DNA from 3 places in the Bacillus sp. EB V-12 genome. Region 1 is predicted to be linked to each of the others. Evidence: riboswitches for the same ligand, from Rfam matches in the RefSeq annotation. Region 1 holds a riboswitch; each other region holds the start of a gene.
What was found. A riboswitch is a leader RNA that binds a small molecule or an ion and turns the genes downstream of it on or off. The one in region 1 is predicted to bind lysine.
Positions count from the first base shown of each region.

Region 1 (3,290 bases):
TAAGTCCCCTTTTCTTTCGGATCTTGATGCGAATCTAAATACGTATATGTAGAGCGCGAAGAAACTTTTGGAGATAAGAGAAAATAACAGGAACCAAAACGCGGAGCCGGCCCATCTGGATGTAACATTAAATTTAGCGCTCCATATTTTGGCCGTTGATTATTTGTTACGCCTTCTAATTGATATGCTCCTCCAAATATTCTTTTTTCCCAAAGGTCACGTTCACCACCAGGGTAAGCAGATACGCTTCCATTAGATAGCAATGTTTCAAACTGACTTTTATATACTCCTTGCTCAAACAGTGCTTCAGCAACACTTTTCATATTCGAATCTAGTCTGTCTGGATGAAAGTGTAAAGCAATCCTTGCATGAGATTTTAAATTAGCGACAGCTTCTTCAAATATTTCATCTGTAATATTAGACATTTTAAGTATATGATTAATCGTTGCTTTAGCCCCACGTTTTTCGTTCTCTGCATATTTTGAAATATACTCTAAAGCAAATAATTGAGATCTTAATAATTCCATAATCCAATCTCCCCTTTAATTGAACTGCCCTTAAACACTTCAATTAAAAGCTTATTCTTTCCTTCTTATGAAACGAACCTCATTTATTAAAAAAGTAATTTACTAAATCTTAATTATGTATACACGCATTTTTCATAGGCAAATGTACACATTCTACAGAAATTTGATACCCTAGCCATCGCTCAGCGATATGTTCAAATGATAAAACAGATCCCGTTGTAAAAAAGCGATGCTTCGGATTCAGATTGTCAGACAAAATTCCTTTGTGCTGTAAAATGGTACTTAACTCTATCGCTGTTTCTTCTGCAGAACTAATAATCGTTATGTCTTCTCCTAGTTCCTTTTTTATATAGGACTCTAAAAGTGGATAATGCGTACATCCAAGAATTAACGTATCTATATCTTCTTTCGTTAATGGAAGTAAAGCTTGTTTCACTTGCTGCGTGACATATGCTGTATCTTCTAATTGATTTTCTACAACTGTGGCTAAAGTCGGGCAAGCATAGCTATGCACTTCCAAATATGTATCCAGCTCGTGTAATGCTTTTTCATACATATTAGATTTTATCGTACCTACAGTTCCAATTACCCCGATTTCCCCTTTCTTTGTAACTTTAATTGCCGCTCTTGCTCCTGGATGTATAACGCCAATAACTGGAATGGAAAGTGCTTCTTGCAGCGCATTCAATGCAGCAGCTGCAGCAGTATTACATGCTACGACTAGCGCTTTTAATGGAAACTGTTTGAGGAACTCAACCATTTCAAATACGAAAGATTGCACCTCCTCTACACTTCTTGGCCCATACGGACAACGCTTATTATCACCAATATAATAAATGCTTTCTTTAGGCAATTGTCTTATAATTTCGCTCGCAACTGTTAATCCTCCAACTCCCGAATCTAGCACACCTATTACTGAATGTTTATGACATACAGACATTTACTTCATCCCCTTTTCAATCATCTAGCGCTAATAACATGTATTATATTACGAAAATTCAAATATCACATAACAATCCCTCTTACTTTTAATCACAAACTCTTCTCTATAATCTGATTATTACTATATCCATTGACGTATAAAAATACATTTGTTACTCTTAAAGACGTTAATTTAATATTTAAATCCTCATTCGTATCTCGGTGAGGTAGAGGTTGCAATCATTAAGAGTATCATTTCAGGAGATGTAGTGGCATTGATGAAGGAATGAGAAAGGAATGGTTGCCGAAGTAAGTCGTGTCCACCATGCACGCTTGCTGGGTCTGCATTTAATAAGTGCAGAACTGTCACAAACGTTTCGTTTGTGGAGAGCTATCGAGAGGTATGTCGTGGGTTTCTTATAAGATAGAAAGCATGTAGCGGCAAATTACGTGCTTTTTTTGTTTTGTTTGGGACTTCTCTTCCTGACTCAGGAAGACATACATATCTCCTCGCTTGACTTGGTTATACTAACTTTGGAGGTATTTTCTATGCAACAAAAAAAATGGGGCTTTTGGGTACTAACAGCTTTCGTTGTCGGTAACATGGTTGGCGCTGGTATTTTCATGGTGCCAAGTACGTTGGCACAAACAGCAAGCCCACTCGGTGTCACTTTAGCTTGGTTAACTACAGGGTTTGGTGTTTTAATGCTAGCTCTTGTTTTCGGTAATTTAGCAATTCGTCGTCCTGATTTAACGACAGGGCCACAAAGTCATGCATATGCTTTATTCTCAACACCAAAAAAGAAAAAAATGGCTGGCTTCAGTATGGTATGGGGATATTGGGTTGCAAACTGGGCAAGTAACGTTGCCATCATTACATCATTTGCGGGATATTTATCACTCTTCTTCCCAATTATGAAAGATACGCGACTACTATTTTCAATCGGTTCGTTTAACGTAGAAGTCGGAAAACTAATTACATTTACGATTTGTTCCATCTTACTTTGGGGAACTCATATTATATTAACAAACGGTGTAAGCGGAGCTGGAAAACTAAACTTCTTAGCAACAACAACGAAAGTAACTGGATTCCTTTTATTCATCGTCGTTACGTTATTTGCATTCGAAGCTTCTAAATTTGGACAATGGTATACACCGATGATTGATAAATCAGGGGCATCACACGGTCTTCTTTCACAAGTGAATTTAGCTGCTCTTACAACACTTTGGGCGTTTATCGGAATTGAATCAGCTGTTCTTTTATCAAACCGTGCTGTTTCTCCAAAAACGGTAAAACGCGCAACAGTTGCGGGATTACTTATTACAGTTGCCATCTACTTAGGAATCACAATTTTAACAATGGGTGTACTTCATGTTGATAAATTACAAGCTTCTGAACGTCCATTAGCAGATGCACTAAACGCTGCAATGGGGCACGGCGGCGGGAAACTGATGGCATTACTTGCTCTTACTTCCCTGTTCGGTTCTATCTTAGGCTGGATTTTATTAAGCTCAGAAGTACCTTATCAAGCAGCAAAAGAAGGTTTCTTCCCTTCCTTCTTCACGAAAACAAATAAAAAAGGAAGTCCAATTTACTCATTACGATTAACAAACATTATGTCGCAAGTATTCCTATTCTCAACATTATCAGGAACCATTGCGGAAGCTTATACATTCGTTATTACCGTATCAACACTGGCCTACCTCATTCCATATCTCGTTTCACCAATCTTCCAGTTAAAACTAGTCGCAACTGGTGAAACATATAAAAATGAAATGCGGGCAAGAATTACAGATGGCATAGTCGCAGTTATCGCACTTTGCTACGCACTATGGGTTATT
Region 1 is NZ_JBUXJL010000002.1:116,362-119,651, reverse strand. It holds gene ACZDYH_RS07185 (DUF3626 domain-containing protein) at 1-527, opposite strand, end outside; gene racE (glutamate racemase) at 637-1,467, opposite strand; lysine riboswitch at 1,669-1,850, shown strand; gene ACZDYH_RS07175 (amino acid permease) at 1,998-3,290, shown strand, end outside.

Region 2 (3,290 bases), on a different contig from region 1:
ATCGCGGCATGGCTAGTTCGCATCGTTCCTTCTCATTTACTTGGCGTATTAGTTGGTGGTCTTATTATCTTTACAAACATTCGTACACTGCTTACTACATTTAAAGTGGATCCAACTATTATTTCACTTTCTTACGTTGCAGTTGGTCTTGTCGTTATTATTTCTATTTTCATTGCTGTTCGTAATCATTCCAATCGTCCTAATACGTCAACGGCTGAGTATCCGAATGATCAGAAGCAAATGCTACCATAACTATAAAAAATACCGCTCAATTTAGAGCGGTATTTTTTATTTTTCTATTTTCCAATTAATCATCATTTCTGTAGCATTTACTCTCTTCATATGTAACTTTTCTAAAACACGCATCGAACTATAATTATCTAGAAGTGTCTCTGCAATTATTGTTTCTACCTCACCTGTTTTGAAAGCCCAATCGATTAGTTCTTTTACAGCTTCTGTTGCATAGCCCTGATTCCAATATTTCTCAATGAATCCATAGCCAATTTCTACTGTTTGATCCTCGTTTGGTTTCCCTTTAAACCCAATATCACCTAAAACGCTATCATCTTCTTTTCGAAGAACATACCACGCCCCCCATGGTAATAAAGTTGCATCTTGTTTTACATTCTTTACATGCCCTACAATATGCGGGCCGCTATTGTATCCTTGCTCGTTAGCGACTTGAATCCTCTCTTCTGTACACGGCACTATATAGAGCCTTTCTGTTTCTAATTTCATTTTGATTTCCCCTTTTTGCTTAAACGTTACTCTAATTATAACAAATAATATGACTTTATTATGAATGTCGAATTATATTTTTCTGAATTTTCTTTTAATTTAGAGGGTTTTTCAATATTTTTTGCGAAACATTTGTATAACAATTTTTTCTTTGCTTATTGCTACATAATAGTAGGTTCGGGTGGAGTTTTGCAAGCGTTTCCTATACAATAACCGATATTTTTTGACTTTTCCTAACAAAATATCTTGCAATATATTCAGAAAGTCATTACAATTGCCATATATTAAAAATCTTAGCAATATATCAAATCCTCATCAATCCGATGAGGTAGAGGTTGCGACTTTTAAGAGTACGACGGACGAGACACAGAGAATGTCACCGACTCCGTTTGAAAGGAAAAGTTGCCGAAGTTTATATTTCTTCTCTGGAAATATGGGCTGGGGCTGTCTCCGAAAGGAACAGAACTGTCACGTTTACAAAATTACCGTGTAAACGTGGGGTGCTATCTTAACGGAAGGGTATGATGGGGTGGTTATTTGTGAAACGTTCCGCCAAATTCCTTTGGCGGTTTTTTGTATTTTTCTCCCCCGCTCCTTCCTAACCTACAAGAAAAGGAGTGTTGAACATGAATAGCGCAACAAATCAATCTACCTCTAAAACGCAAACTACACAAGGACAAGGTGAATTAAAACGCGGATTAAAATCTCGTCACCTTACGATGATTTCTCTCGGCGGTACAATTGGTACCGGACTATTTCTTGCCAGCGGTGGTGTCATCCATTCAGCTGGACCTGGTGGTGCATTAATTGCATACGCCGCAATTGGAATTATGGTTTACTTTTTAATGACAAGCTTAGCTGAACTCGCAGCTTACATGCCTGTTACTGGATCTTTTAGTACGTACGCAACAAAATTTGTTGATCCATCACTTGGCTTTGCACTTGGATGGAACTATTGGTATAACTGGGCAATTACGATTGCTGCTGAACTAGCTGCTGTAACATTAATTATGAAATTTTGGTTCCCAGATACCCCTTCTCTTATTTGGAGCGGATTATGTTTAGCTATTATTTTCCTTTTAAACTACTTATCTGTTAAAGGGTTTGGTGAATCTGAATATTGGTTCGCACTTATTAAAGTAGTTACGATTATTATCTTTTTAATTGTTGGTTTCATGATGATTTTTGGAATTATGGGCGGCGAAACGGTTGGCTTCAAAAACTTCACTGTTGCAGATGCACCATTTAACGGCGGTATCATGGCAATTATCGGTGTGTTTATGGCAGCTGGTTTCTCATTCCAAGGTACTGAACTATTAGGAGTAGCTGCTGGTGAAACATCTGATCCAGAACGTAATATCCCAAAAGCAATTCGTTCAATCTTTTGGCGTATTCTTTTATTCTATATCCTTGCGATTCTCGTTATCGGTTTATTAATTCCTTATACAACTGAAAGTCTTGCTGCAAGTGATGTAACAGTAAGTCCATTTACACTTATTTTCGAAAAAGCGGGCGTTGCCTTTGCTGCTTCTGTTATGAACGCTGTTATTTTAACGGCAGTACTATCTGCTGGTAACTCTGGTATGTATGCATCAACTCGTATGCTTTGGGATTTAGCTCGCCAAGGGAAGGCACCAAAGTTTCTTGGTAAATTAGATAGCCGCGGTGTACCTGTTAACGCATTAATCGTAACATCGATTGTCGGTAGTATTGCTTTCATTGCTTCTTTATTCGGTGACGGTGTTGTATACATTTGGTTATTAAATGCATCAGGAATGTCTGGCTTTATCGCTTGGGTCGGCATTGCAATTAGTCATTACCGTTTCCGTAAAGCGTATATCGCACAAGGAAAAGATTTAAATGACTTACCATATAGAGCAAAATGGTTCCCCTTCGGTCCAATCTTTGCATTTACACTTTGTATCATCGTAATTTTAGGACAAAACTACGGGGCATTTATGGGTGAGTCAATCGACTGGAACGGTGTACTCGTTTCTTACATCGGTTTACCACTCTTCTTAGTACTATGGTTAGGTTATAAATTTACGAAAAAAACAAAAGTGATTCCACTTGATAAATGTGAACTAAAATAAAGTGAAACGAGCAAACAAATTTGTTTGCTCGTTTTTTGTTGCAAACCTCTTTGCTTCCCTATTGCTCCTGTTTTTGCCATAATAGAAGAAATATAAATAAAAGGTTGGGATACAATGAACATTCGCATTACTGATGAAGCAAAAGCAGCTATACATAGATTAGAACGTGAAGACAAAAAGATCATTCGCATTAGAGGAACAATGACAAACTCTTGTAGTATTTTCGTTGATGTCGATTTAATTTGGGATACATTTAACGCAGATGATGTTGTATATGAAGATGCGGAGCTTATCGTACAAATGGATTCATTTACGAAAGACTACACTGGTGATACAGTGAAGCTTGATTATAAGACGACAGGTTTTAGTATTACGACTCCGAGTGAGACTTTGGTTTATGGATTGTCGATTAAAAAATAAAAATCGTTTATCCGACCAATGAGGTGAAAAAATGGGTAA
Region 2 is NZ_JBUXJL010000004.1:375,543-378,832, forward strand. It holds gene ACZDYH_RS17235 (sulfite exporter TauE/SafE family protein) at 1-252, shown strand, start outside; gene ACZDYH_RS17240 (GNAT family N-acetyltransferase) at 289-738, opposite strand; lysine riboswitch at 1,060-1,252, shown strand; gene ACZDYH_RS17245 (amino acid permease) at 1,365-2,831, shown strand; gene ACZDYH_RS17250 (iron-sulfur cluster biosynthesis family protein) at 2,946-3,251, shown strand; gene ACZDYH_RS17255 (DNA alkylation repair protein) at 3,283-3,290, shown strand, end outside.
Region 2: it holds a riboswitch for lysine, as region 1 does, so the genes downstream of both, ACZDYH_RS17245 (amino acid permease) here and ACZDYH_RS07175 (amino acid permease) in region 1, are expected to answer to the same signal.

Region 3 (3,290 bases), on a different contig from region 1:
AGAATGTGCATGTACTTCTTACGTAAAGCACATATCGGTGAAGTTCAATCTTCTGTATGGCCTGACGATTTACGTGAAGCTTGCAAGAAAGAAAACATTCATCTGTTTTAATAGAAGTAAGGGAATAGCTTAAATATAGAGCTATTCCCTCTTTTTTATAAAACATTACTTATTTATTACCGAGTTCTTCTGCTAAACCGATTAAAATTCCTTCGACTCCACGAATGTAGCAGAGACGATACGAGTTCTCGTACTGAACTACTTCGCCAACGAGCTCTGCACCATGCTTAGTGAGTCTCGATACCATTTCGTCAATATCCTCGACAGTGAACATGACGCGTAGATAACCGAGGGCGTTTACAGGAGCTGTTCGGTGATCTGCTATAGTAGGAGGGGTGAGAAATCGCGAAAGTTCAATTCGGCTGTGGCCATCTGGAGTGACCATCATAGCGATTTCTACGCACTGAGAACCGAGTCCAGTTACGCGACCAGCCCATTCACCTTCGACATTTGCTCGACCTTCGAGATTCAAGCCAATCTCCTCAAAGAAAGAGATTGCGTTATCAAGGGATTCTACAACGATGCTGACATTGTCCATTCGTAGTAATTTGTTTTTTGCCATAGTCTTATCTCCTTATGTATAAAAGTTTATTATTTAATTATCCTCATAATTATACTACTAAGTAGTTACAAATTCCTTTCAGTCAAAAACACCTTGTCACAGTATAGGAAAATGTGACAAGGTGTTTTTTAATATATCATATAGCATCTTGTTAACGAATAGCTTTTTATTTAATAGGAAGGAAGTAGATTGATATGTTTTTTTTATAAGCGTTACTAAACATATCAAATTAGCTCATTTGCACGAAAGGCTCAATTTTCGCCATAAATGATTGATGCAGCGCCTCAACGCCTGTTACTAAATGAAGGCGGTCAATAACGACAGACACTTTAATTTCTGATGTACTTACCATTTTAATATGAATATCTTCTTCTTTTAAAGTAGTGAACATATTTGCAGCGACACCTGGGTTAGATACCATGCCAGATCCTACGATTGATACTTTTGCTAAATGATTTTCATATTCTACTGCTTCATAGTGAAGTGCCTCTTGATTTTGTTCCAATACTTCTAATGTTTCTCTTAAATCATTAGAATGGATGGAGAAGGAGAGATGAACAGTTCCTTCATTTGTAATACTTTGAATGATGATATCTACATTAATATGTGCCGCTGCTAATGTAGAGAAAACAGTTGAAAGTGAACCTTGTTCTAATCCTTTCACTGTGATGCGTGTAATATTATCTTCAAATGCAATACCTTTAACGATTGATTGTTGTTCCATGTTACATTCTCCTTTTACAATTGTTCCGTTTTCTTGTTCCATACTTGAGCGAACTTCTAAAATGACATTATGATTTTTAGCAAACTCAACAGCACGCGGGTGTAATACACCAGCACCGAGGTTTGCAAGTTCTAACATTTCGTCATAAGAAATTTCATCTAATTTATAAGCATCTTTTACAACTCGTGGATCCGTCGTATATACGCCGGTCACATCTGTGTAAATATCACATTTTTTTGCGTTTAGTGCAGCAGCTAATGCGACAGCAGTTGTATCAGAACCGCCTCGTCCAAGCGTTGTAATTTCAAAATCTTCACTGACTCCTTGGAAACCAGCTACAATAACAATCGTACCTTCAGCAAGATAAGATTGAATACGATCTGTATGAATGTCAGTAATCCGTGCACTACTATGTACAGATTCTGTCGTAATACCTGCTTGCCACCCTGTTAATGAAATTGCATGATAGCCTTTTGCTTGCAGTGCCATTGTTAATAATGAAATAGTTACTTGTTCTCCTGTAGATAGAAGCATATCCATTTCACGTTTACTTGGATTTTCTGTGATAGCGTTAGCGAGTGCGACAAGTTCATCTGTGCTTTTTCCCATTGCTGAAACGACAGAGACAATGCTATGACCTCGTTCATATTCTTCAATAATTAAATTTGCTACATGTTGAATGCGTTCGACGCTTCCGACAGAAGTGCCACCGAATTTTTGAACAATTGTTTCCATTACAGATTCCTTCTTTCGTCTATTTTTAAGAATAGATTAGGAAATATATAAATCCCAATACTCCTGTAGTTACCAGAAAGACAAACAAAAAACACCATCTCAAATAAGTGAGGATGGTGCTGTTACAGGAAAAGGGAAACAGAAAACGGAGCTAATAAAAAAACCGCCAAAAAAGGAATATCATAAAAAATGATATCTCTTTTTTGTAGATAGCTCTTCATACGTACACGTTTGTACATATGACAGTTCTGTTTCTATTCGAAAACAGCCCCAATTGATAAATGCAGAGAAATTTATCAATTTCGGCAATACTTCCTTTTATCTAACTTCATAGACATCTCTGTGTCTCCATTAGAATACTCATAAGTATCGCAACCTCTATCTCACGTTTTAGGCGAGAGTGTTTGATTTATGAAGTTGTTGGTAACATTTGTTTTATAATAATTTAAATTTTTCGGGGAATCAAGTGTTTTATATACATTTTAAAAATTCTTTCTTTTTTGGGGAAGTTTGTGAAAAATGTAGCAAAATAAATTCATTGCATGTACATTAAACTTATAGTGCATAGGAGGTGGGGAGAATGAAAAGGAAACAGCCTATTTATGTTGCGACAAAAATGAACACGACGATGGAAAAATTATGGGAATATACGCAAGAACCACATATACATACAGAGTGGGATGCTCGCTTTACTGAAATTTCGTATTTAGAGAAAAAAGAAGGAGAACCACAGAAGTTTTTGTATAAAACAAAGATTGGATTTGGGCTTGAAATAGCTGGAGAAGGGGAATCAATAGGTGAAATAAGAAAAGAAACTGGTGAAAGAATTTCTTCTTTAAAATTTTGGACGGATAATACATTATCTCTTATTCAAATAGGACGTGGTTATTGGAAGTATACGCCAAATAAAGAATACATCCATTTTAAGACACAATATGATTATGATACAAGATTTGGTCGTGTAGGGAATGTAATAGATTGCTATATGTTTCGGCCGTTATTAGGTTGGGCGACTGCTTGGAGTTTTGATGCCTTAAAATTATGGTTAGAAAAGGGGCTTCATCCTAGGTTACTAATTAGAAGAACAATGACGTATTGGCTCGTATGTTTTTTATTTGCTTTTGTATGGATATATCAAGGGATAGTGCCAAAACTACTGTTTACTCATTTAGAAGAAGTAAAGATGCTTTCTGTATTAATCGGTTCAAA
Region 3 is NZ_JBUXJL010000003.1:715,025-718,314, reverse strand. It holds gene asnA (aspartate--ammonia ligase) at 1-111, shown strand, start outside; gene ACZDYH_RS15175 (VOC family protein) at 170-622, opposite strand; gene ACZDYH_RS15170 (aspartate kinase) at 852-2,081, opposite strand; lysine riboswitch at 2,284-2,470, opposite strand; gene ACZDYH_RS15165 (DoxX-like family protein) at 2,662-3,290, shown strand, end outside.
Region 3: it holds a riboswitch for lysine, as region 1 does, so the genes downstream of both, ACZDYH_RS15170 (aspartate kinase) here and ACZDYH_RS07175 (amino acid permease) in region 1, are expected to answer to the same signal.